Regions from separate parts of the Sorangium sp. So ce385 genome, predicted to be linked through region 1. Evidence: riboswitches for the same ligand, from Rfam matches in the RefSeq annotation. Region 1 holds a riboswitch; each other region holds the start of a gene.
What was found. A riboswitch is a leader RNA that binds a small molecule or an ion and turns the genes downstream of it on or off. The one in region 1 is predicted to bind cobalamin.

Region 1 (3,267 bases):
CCCGAGCCGGTAGCGCGCGCCGATCTCGATCCCGTAGCGCCGCGTCTCCCCCGACGCCTCGGTCTCGCCGGCGTCGCCGCTCCAGACCAGCTCGGAGTCGAGGTCGAGGAGGAACCCGGCCGCGCTCAGCGAGAGCCCGCGCACGGGCGCGACCCTCGCGCCGACCTCGTAGCCCTTCGCCGGGGTGATCAGCGTCGCCGCCCCCTGGCCCAGCACCGCGCCCCGGGCATCGTTCGAGTGGAAGCCGCGCCCGTAGTGGGCGAAGAGATCGAGCCCCCCCACCGGCGAGACGACCGCCGTGAGCTTCGGCAGCAGCTGCATCTGCCCCCGCGCGCCGCTCGATCTGCTCCCCGTCCCCTCGAGGTCCTCGCGCAGGTCGTCCACGTTGACGTCGATCCATTGCCCGCGCACGCCGAGCACGAGGCGGAGCCAGCGCCGGAGCCGGGCGTCCTGCTCGACGTACACGCCGATCTGGCCCTCGTCGACGTGGGTCCGATCCCGCTCCTCGAGCCGCTCGCGCGCCTCGTCGTGGTGGAGCGACTTGTCGATCGCGTCCGCGCGGATCTGCGCGCCGAGCGACGTCGTGAACCTCGCCCCGCGGTGCTCGATCTGCTTGCGGAGCCGGAAGTCGGCGCCCAGCACGGTGCGGTCGTCGTTCTGCTCGATCTGATCGCCGTGGACCGGATCCTCGGCGAAGAACGTGAAGTTCGAGTACAGCGTGAAGCGATAGCGCAGGAGGTACGCCATCGCGCTCAGGTCGGCGTCCCGCCACGCGGTCGACGCGGAGACCGACGCCATGTGCCGCGCGGTCGAGCCGCCCTCGGTCGGATCGACCGCGCCGAAATGATCGACGCACGGCTGCCCGAAGGCGGAGGGCGGCGGGTTCAGGCCGCCCTGCTCCCCCTCGCCGCACACGGCGCGCGCCGGGATCTGGCCGGAGCCGTACCAGGTCGAGCCGTAGGACATCCACGTCGCCTGGACCTTGCCGGTGCTGCCGAGGTCGCGCGTCGCCCTCAGGAACACGTTGAAGCGCTCGAGCCGCTCCGGGCTCTGGAACGGCCCGTCGTTCCGGTAGACCTCCGCCGCGGCCACCGCGCGCCAGTCGTCGCCGAGCTCCGGCGAGGCGATCACGAGGCCGCGCAGGATGCCGTACTGCCCCACGCCGAGCTGCGCGGAGCTCTCGTCGAGCTTCTCGGCGAAGCGGAGGTTGACGGCGCCGGCCGTGCCGAAATCGCCGATGCTCGCGTAGTAGGGCCCCTTGTAACCGTCGAGCCCGATCACGAGCTCCGGGATCATGAAATAGAGGTCGGTGAAGCCGTGCCCGTGGCCGTGGCTGACCAGGTTGACGGGCACCCCGTCGACGAAGAACGCGACGTCCGTCCCGTGGTCGGCGTCGAAGCCCCGCAGGAAGTACTGGTTCGCCTTGCCGCCGCCGGCGTGCTGCACGGCGAAGAGCCCGGGGACCGACTCGAGGAGGTCGCCCGGCCGGAGCCTCGGCCTGAGCTCGAGCTCGCGGTGCCCGACCGAGACGCGCGAGGCCGCCTCGCTGCCCGGCTTCTCCGCGTGCACCGTGACCTCGATGGGCTCTCCCTGGGCCCGCGCTGGCCGCGCGGCGGACAGCACGATCGCCAGCGCGGCGATCCGAGGGAGTCGATGGCGGTGTCCGTGGCCCTTCGTGACGTTCTCGCGCAGCATTCATGTCCTCCTTCGCGCCATCGCGCGGAGCGGCGCCGGGCCGCTCGCATCGAGCTCCGCGAGGAGGAAAAAGGACGCCCACGGCGCGATGCCCTGGACCGACCTCTCGCCCCCGCGGGCGACCGAAAGGCAACGCGGGGGCGGCTCGGGATCCGGGACGTGCGCAGGGCTGCACCGGCTCGGACCTCACCGCCTCCCTCGAGGCTCCCAGGTCGAACCGGCGTCGGATGTGTCCCCGTCGCCGGGCGCGGGCAGGTCTTCGGGCTCGCGAGCGCTCCGGCTGGGCCGGCTTCCTACTGTCCACCGCTTCCCAGCCCTCATCGGGCCAGTGCGTGTCGTGGAGGTCGTTCTCGCTTACCGCTGCGGGGCAGCCCCGGAATTTCACCGGGTTCCCTATTCAGCCTGAGCGAGCGCCCAGGCACCAGCGCGGCGCGCACCCTACGAGGATGCGCCTCCGGCTGTCAATCGCTCCCGCTCACCTCGCCCGCTCCGCGCCGCGTCCGTCGCCACGCGCCCGCATCGCGCGGGCTCCTGCCCGCGCGGCGCCACGTGAACCCGAGCGCTCGCCGAGCGACGTCCGCGCGGGCCGAACGTTCGGGCTCTGGCGAGGATGGGCTCGCTCCTCCGTGGGTCGCGTGCTACACGGCCGCCGCCGTATATGCCGCGTAACGACCTCCGCAACATCGCCATCGTCGCCCACGTCGACCACGGGAAGACGACCCTCGTCGATCACATGCTCCGCCAGTCGGGCGCCTTCCGAGAGAACGAGGTCGTGGCCGAGCGCGTCATGGACTCGAACGACCTCGAGCGGGAGCGCGGCATCACCATCCTCGCGAAGAACACGAGCATCCGGTACCGCGGGGTCAAGATCAACATCGTCGACACGCCCGGCCACTCCGACTTCGGCGGCGAGGTCGAGCGCACCCTGATGATGGCCGACGGGGCGCTGCTCCTCGTCGACGCCGCCGAGGGCCCGCTGCCGCAGACGCGGTTCGTGCTCTCGAAGTGCCTCCAGCGCGGCTTCCCGGTCATCGTGGTCATCAACAAGATCGACCGGAGCGACGCGCGCGCCCACGAGGTGCTCTCCGAGGTGTTCGACCTCTTCTGCGACCTCGAGGCGAGCGACGCGCAGATGGACTTCTCGACGCTCTACGCGATCGCGAAGTTCGGCCAGGCGAAGCGCGAGCTCGAGCACGAGGCCAAGGACCTGGAGCCGCTCTTCGAGACCATCCTCGAGCGCGTGCCCGGCCCCTCCGGCGACCCCGACGGGCCGCTCCAGGTCATCGTCTGCAACACGACCCACGACGACTACGTGGGCCGGCTCGCGGTCGGCCGCGTGGTCCGGGGCACCGCCCGGTCCGGCGCCGACGTCGCGCTCCTCGGCGAGGGCGGCCAGTCGCGCGGCTACGTGAAGATGCTCTACGCCTACGAGGGGCTGAAGCGGGTCCCGGTCGAGAGCGCCGCCGCGGGCGAGGTGATCGCCATCGCGGGGCTCGAGTCGGTCACCATCGGCGACACGATCGCGGACCCGGCGACCCCCGAGGCGCTGCCGCGGATCGTCGTCGAGGAGCC
Region 2 (3,267 bases), 4.5 Mb from region 1:
CGCGCGGCTCCATCGCGCCGCACTCGAGGCACGCGACCTCGGCGAGCGTCCCGTGCAGCTCGATGACGCGGCGGCTGCCGGCGGCCTGGTGGAGGCCGTCGACGTTCTGCGTGATGAGGCCCTCGAGCAGCCCATCCTGCTCGAGCCGCGCGAGGGCGCGGTGCGCCGGGTTGGGCTCGGCCCGCGAGAACCGCTCCCACCCGATCACGGCGCGCGCCCAGTACCGCTGCCGGATCTCGGCCGAGCGCGAGAACTCCCGCCCCTGGATCGGGTTGCGCGCCCGGCGCCGCGTCTCGGGGCCGCGGTAGTCCGGGATGCCGGACTCGGTGCTGCACCCCGCCCCGGTCAGCGCCACGAAGCGCTTGCCGCGCAGGAGCGCGATGAGGTCGTCGACCGGATCCGCGAGGAGCGCATGGCTGAGCGGCATGGGCCCCCGTTTGTGACCCGCCGCCGGAGGCGCCGCCAGCCGCCCGCGCCGGCGTGACGCGCAGCACAGGCGACTGCGCCTCTCCGAACCCGCTCCTCGGGCCGCACACCGCGCCTGCCCGGGATGCGCCGCGACGCGCGCGACATCGTGTCGCAGAGCCCTGGCGGCCAGCGGCGCTAGCCTGTCTTGCCATGATCGATCGAGCGCACTGCAAATCGGCGAATGAGCCGGCCCGTTCGGCGCGCGGGGCACGCGAGGCGAGCTCGACATCGCGTCTCCGGCTCCTGCGGAGCTCGCGCTGGCGCCGCGCGGCGGCGCTGGCCGCCGTCATCGCGGGCGTCGCGCTCAGCGGCAGGGCCGAGCCGGCGACGCCCGGCGAGGCCGCGACCGAGCTCGTCGACGCGGCCCCCGCGCCCGGCGAAAAGGCGCTCGCGGCGCGTCTGCTCGCGCCTTGTTGCTGGAATCAGACGCTCGATGTGCACGAATCCCCGGTGGCGAGCGATCTTCGTCGCGAGATCCGCGCGCGTCTCCACCGGGGCGAGGCCGCCGACGCCATCGAGCAGGACCTCGTCGCGCGTTATGGCGACCGCCTCCGCGCGGCGCCTTCGTCCGGCGTCCTCGGCAAGGTCGCGCTGGCATTGATGCTGGGCATCGCGGTGACGTTTCTCGGGGTCTTCGCCCTGCTGCGCTCGTGGAGGCGCGGCGCCGCGCAGCCAGCCCCGCCGAGCGGCGCCGTCGCGGCGGCCGATCGCGATGAATATGACGAGCGCCTCGACGACGAGCTCCGGGCGCGCGACGCGTGAGCACACCTTCGCTGAGAGCCCGTCGTCGCTCGCCTCGCCCGGCCCCGACCACAATATCTCGCTTGACCTGCGCATCGCACCGCAATATGTAGTGCCACGTGTTGGTGCCCTTGGCTTCGGCCCGGGGCTCAAAAGGGAACCCGGTGTGAATCCGGGGCTGCCCCGCAGCGGTAAGCGAGAACGATCTCCACGACGAGCACTGGCCTCCTGGCTGGGAAGCGGTGGACCGTAGGAAGCCGGCGAGAGCCGGAGCGCTCGCGAGCCCGAAGACCTGCCAACATCCTGCGTCGGGGAGACATCCCGCGCCGGTTTGACCTGGAAGCCTCGAGGGAGGCGGGGAGGTCCGAGCTGGCGCCGACTCTCGCGCTCGTTTCGGTTCCGACCCCCTCCCGCGTTGTCTTCCTTTCGCCCGCGGGGGCGAGCGGTCGGTCCGAGGGCTCTCCAGGAGGGCCCGGCGCATCCGTGCGCATCGGCTGGCTTCTTCGCTCTCGCGATCTCGACGCGAGCGGTCCGGGACCGCTCCGAACGAAGCTCGACGAGGAGGATTGCCATGCTGAGCGACACGGTGACGACGGGCGACGGCGCGGCGCCGTTGCGGGCGCGGAGCGCGAGGGGCGGAGGCGCGGAGGAGACGCTCCCGCACACGACGATGCGGGTGACGAAGCGCGACGGGTCGAGCGAGCCCGTCGACGTCAACAAGATCGTCCGGGCCGTGAGCCGCTGCTGCGCGGCGCTGCCCGACGTGGACGCGCTCCGCGTCGCGACAAAGACCATCAGCGGCCTCTACGACGGCGCCACGACGCGGGAGCTCGACAAGCTCTCCATCCAGACGGCGGCGTCGCTCATCGCGGAGGAGCCCCAGTACGCGAAGCTCGCGGCGCGCCTGCTCGCCACCTATATCGACAAGGAGGTCCGCAACCAGGAGATCCACGCCTTCTCGCAGTCCGTGGCCGTCGGGCGGCGGCTCGGCCTCATCAACGAGCGGCTCCACGGGTTCGTGGCGCAGAACGCCCGCAAGCTGAACGACGCGATCGAGCCGGGGCGCGATCACGAGCTCGAATATTTCGGGCTGCGGACCCTCTATGATCGCTACCTCCTCAAGCACCCCGAGGCGCGCGTCGTCATCGAGACGCCGCAGCAGTTCTTCCTGCGCATCGCGTGCGCGCTGTCCGAGACGGCGGCGCAGGCCATCGAGCTTCACCGGCTCTTCTCGTCGCTCGACTACCTCCCGAGCTCCCCCACGCTGTTCAACGCGGGGACGAGCCACGAGCAGCTCTCGAGCTGCTTTTTGCTCGACTCGCCCGAGGACCACCTCGAGACCATCTACCAGCGCTACACCGACGTCGCGCTGCTCTCGAAGTTCTCCGGCGGCATCGGGCTGGCGTACCACCGCGTGAGGTCGCGCGGCTCGCTCATCGAGAGCACCAATGGGCACTCGAGCGGCATCGTGCCGTGGCTCAAGACGCTCGACGCGTCGGTCGCGGCCGTGAACCAGGGCGGCAAGCGCAAGGGAGCCTGCTGCGTCTACCTCGAGCCGTGGCACGCCGACGTCGAGGAGTTCCTCGCGCTGCGCGACAACACGGGAGACGAGGCCGCGCGCACACACAACCTGAACCTCGCGAGCTGGGTCCCGGACCTGTTCATGAAGCGGGTCGAGGCGGACGGCGAATGGAGCCTGTTCGACCCCAAGGACGTGCGCGATCTGCCCGATCTCTACGGCGACGAGTTCGAGCGCCGTTATGCCGAGGCGGAGGGGGCGGGCCTCGCCAAGAAGACGATGAAGGCGCGCGAGCTCTACGCGCGGATGATGCGGACGCTCGCGCAGACGGGCAACGGCTGGATGACGTTCAAGGACAAGGCGAACCGCGCCTGCAACCAGACGGCCCTGCCGGGCCGGATCGTGCACCTCTCGAACCTCTGCACCGAGATCGTCGAGGTGACCTCGAAGGAGGAGACGGCCGTCTGCAATCTCGGCTCGATCAACCTCGCGCGCCACACGGCCGCGCGCGGGGACGGCGCCGTCGCGTTCGATTTCGA
Region 3 (3,267 bases), 1.3 Mb from region 1:
CGCGATGAGCGAATTGCTACCGGCACGATGACAGCCAGGTGACAGCGCAGCGCGCACGCCGCCGATTTCCGCGAATGCGCGTCCGAGCCGGGCATACCCGCGCCGGAGCAGCGTCCGGCGGAGTCGCTCGCCGCGCCCTCGAAAAGAGAACACGAGAGCCCGCCGCCCCTTCACGCCAGGCTCAGCGACGAAGCGAGCCAGGCACGGAACACTTGCTCACAAGTAAAGAGCCAGGACGAACAAAGCACACTGCGGCGAGAAAATCACCGGAACGTGCGCCGCACGCGCGGGGCGGCGCACGCTCCGAGCGGGCACCCGGGGGCGAGCGGCGATCCCGGGATGAACAAGTAAAGAGACTTTAACTACAGAAGCACATCGCTTGCAGCTTTTTCGAGGAAGCTTGTCCGCGTGCGTCTCGGTCAATTTCGCGGACGCCGCGTTGCGACCGGAGGGCGCGAGCGCGCGCAGCGCAGCCTGTCGATTCGATTGGGGCGGCGCCACGCGCGGTGGACACCGCGGCAGCGGCGGATCGGCCGCTCGCAATGCCACGAGGCCGGGCGCGGTACAGCACGGCCCCCCGCCGCGCCGGACCTCCGGACGCCGGGCGCTCGGTGGCCCGCGACGCACTGGACCGCCCGCGGCGGTAGCCCGCGCGCGCGGATCGTCACCGAGCTCGGTCCGGCGTGAGACGCGCCAGCGCGCGCCGCCTGACGGCCGCCGCGAACGCGCCGGCGCGCGCCGCCTGACGGCCGCCGCGAACGCGCCAGCGCGCGCCGCCTGACGGCCGCCGCGAACGCGCCCGCGCGCGCCGCCTGACGGCCGCCGCGAACGCGCCGGCGCGCGCCGCGAGACGGCCGCCGCGAACGCGCCGGCGCGCGCCGCGAGACGGCCGCCGCGAACGCGCCAGCGCGCCGCGGGGCAGCCGCCGCAGGACGAGCGCCTGCCCCGCGGCCGCGGCGCGACGTCCTTGACGCCGGGCGCGAAACGGGACTACCGAGCATCCATCTGACAATCCACACCTCGGGTGCCCTCTGGGCATAACAGGGAAGCCGGTGCGAAACCGGCGCGGTACCGCCACCGTGAGTGGGGAGCCGCCTCCGAAGACCACTGGGCCTCTGAAGAGGCCTGGGAAGGTGGACGCGGCGCTGGGAGCCCGAAAGGCCCCCTGAACCCATGAGCCGGGAGACCTACCCGAGCCCCCCACGAGGTGCAGCTTGCGCACGTCTTCGTGGCGTTCGGGTGCGGACTTCACCCGGAGCGCCGAAATCGGTCTTCCCGGCCGCGCTGTATCCATCGCGGCCGTGCTCCTCGCGACGCTGCTCGCGCCCCGGCCCGCGGCCGCGATGCACCTCGCGGAGGGCGTCCTGCCGCTCGGCTGGTGCGCGGTCTGGAACGCGCTCGCCCTGCCCTTCGTCGCCGTCGCCCTCCACCTGCTCCGGCGCCGCACCCGGGACGACGCCTTCTATAAGCCGTTCGTCGGCCTCGTCGCCGCCGCCGTCTTCGCCATCTCGTGCATGCCCGTGCCGGTGCCGACCGCAGGGACCTGCTCCCACCCGTGCGGCACCGGGCTCGCCGCGGTGCTCATCGGCCCCTGGATGACCGTCCTCGTCACCGTGGTGGCGCTCCTCATCCAGGCCCTCTTCCTCGCGCACGGCGGGCTCACCACGCTCGGCGCCGACGTCGCGTCGATGGGCATCGCAGGCGCGTTCACCGGATACCTCGTCTTCCGGCTCGCGCGGCGCTGCGGCGCGAGCCTCTGGGTCGCGGGGTTCCTGGCCGGCGTGACGTCCGACTGGGCCACGTACGCGACCACGGCGCTCGAGCTCGCGCTCGGGCTCGCGGGCGACGGGTCGGTGGCATCCATGTTCACCGGCGTCGCCCTCGCCTTCGTCCCCACCCAGCTGCCGCTCGGCCTCCTCGAGGGCGCCATGACCGCGGGAGCGCTCGTCTTCCTGCGCGCCCGGCGGCCCGACATCCTCGATCGGCTCCAGGTCGTCCCGCTCGCGGCGGGGGCGTCGTGACGCGGGTCGCGCCGCGCGCGCTGCTCGCCGCCGCCGCGCTCTGGCTCGCCGCCTGCGGCAACGCCTCGTGGGACGGGGTCGACGAGGCCGTCGTCCGCCGCGTCGCCGAGGACGCCGGCCGCCACGACACGGGGCCGCTGTTCGCAGGCCTCGAGGGCGACCTCCTGCTCTTCGCGTTCCTCTGGGCAGGGCTCCTCTCCGGCTTCGCCCTGGGCTACTTCTCGCGCGTGCTCTTCGTGGAGCGCGCCGGCCAGCCCGCCGGCAAGCCGGGCGGCGACGGGCTCCGTGCGGATTGACCCCCCCGCGCGGCTCCGCGACGTCGATCCCCGGCTCCGCCTCGGGGCCGCCGTGGCCGCGTGCTGCGTCGCCGCGGGCGCGCGCTCGCCCTGGACGCCGGCCGCGCTGCTCGCCGTCGCGTGCGCGGCCCTCGCCCTCCAGGGCATGACCGCCGGCGCCATCCTCCGCGCCTTCGCGCCCGCCGCGTGGATCGGCGGGCTCGCCGCGGCCCTCGCGCTCGCGCTCACCCCGGGCGAGCCGCTCCTCGCGGGCGCGCCGTTCCCGCTCGACGCGATCGCGCGCGACGGCGCCCGCCGCGCCGCGGCCATCGCCGCGCGCGTCCTCGCGGCCGCCGCGGTGCTCCGGTGGCTCTCGAGCGCCGCCGCGCCGGCCGAGATCGAGGCGGCGCTCGCCGGGCTCGGCGCGCCCGCGGCCCTCGTCGAGCTGCTCGCGCTCGCGCGCCGCTTCGCCGGCGTGCTCCAGCGCGCCGCCGACAGCGCGTGGAGCGCCGCCGCGCTCCGCGGCGGGTTCGCGCGCCCGGTCGCCGCCGCGCGCTCGGCCGGCGCCGTCGCGGGCGTCGTGGCGCTCCGGACCCTGGAGCGCTCCGAGCACGCCGCCGTCGCCATGCAGCTCCGCGGCTACCGGGGGGAGCTCCCCGTCGCCGACCGTCGGCCGAGCGCGCCCGCCGCGAACCTCGCGTTCGCCGCCCTCGCCCTCGCGGCCCTCGGGCTCAGCGTCGCCGCCGGAGCGGCGGGATGAGCGCGATCGCCCTCCGCGCCCCCCGGGTCGGCTACCGCGGCGCCGAGCCCGCGCTGCGCGACGTGCGCCTCGACGTCGCCGAGGGCGAGTCCGTGGCGGTGCTCGGCGGCAACGGCGCCGGCAAGACCGCGCTGCTCCGGACGCTCGTCGGGCTCCTCCCCGCGCCCGGCGGCAGCGTCGAGATCTCCGGCCGCCGCGTGGGCTCGCCCTC

Region 2: another riboswitch for cobalamin. It lies ahead of WME83_RS23330 (ribonucleoside-diphosphate reductase subunit alpha); the one in region 1 lies ahead of WME83_RS07140 (TonB-dependent receptor).
Region 3: another riboswitch for cobalamin. It lies ahead of WME83_RS02525 (energy-coupling factor ABC transporter permease); the one in region 1 lies ahead of WME83_RS07140 (TonB-dependent receptor).

The regions. Positions count from the first base shown of each region.
Region 1 is NZ_CP150337.1:1,939,895-1,943,161, reverse strand. Features, by position in the region: gene WME83_RS07140 (TonB-dependent receptor) at 1-1,695, opposite strand, end outside; cobalamin riboswitch at 1,929-2,136, opposite strand; gene typA (translational GTPase TypA) at 2,306-3,267, shown strand, end outside.
Region 2 is NZ_CP150337.1:6,391,152-6,394,418, forward strand. Features, by position in the region: gene WME83_RS23320 (NAD-dependent protein deacetylase) at 1-427, opposite strand, end outside; gene WME83_RS23325 (cytochrome c-type biogenesis protein) at 619-1,230, shown strand; cobalamin riboswitch at 1,316-1,523, shown strand; gene WME83_RS23330 (ribonucleoside-diphosphate reductase subunit alpha) at 1,781-3,267, shown strand, end outside.
Region 3 is NZ_CP150337.1:656,710-659,976, reverse strand. Features, by position in the region: cobalamin riboswitch at 1,006-1,209, shown strand; gene WME83_RS02525 (energy-coupling factor ABC transporter permease) at 1,344-2,021, shown strand; gene WME83_RS02520 (hypothetical protein) at 2,018-2,317, shown strand; gene WME83_RS02515 (CbiQ family ECF transporter T component) at 2,307-3,056, shown strand; gene WME83_RS02510 (energy-coupling factor ABC transporter ATP-binding protein) at 3,053-3,267, shown strand, end outside.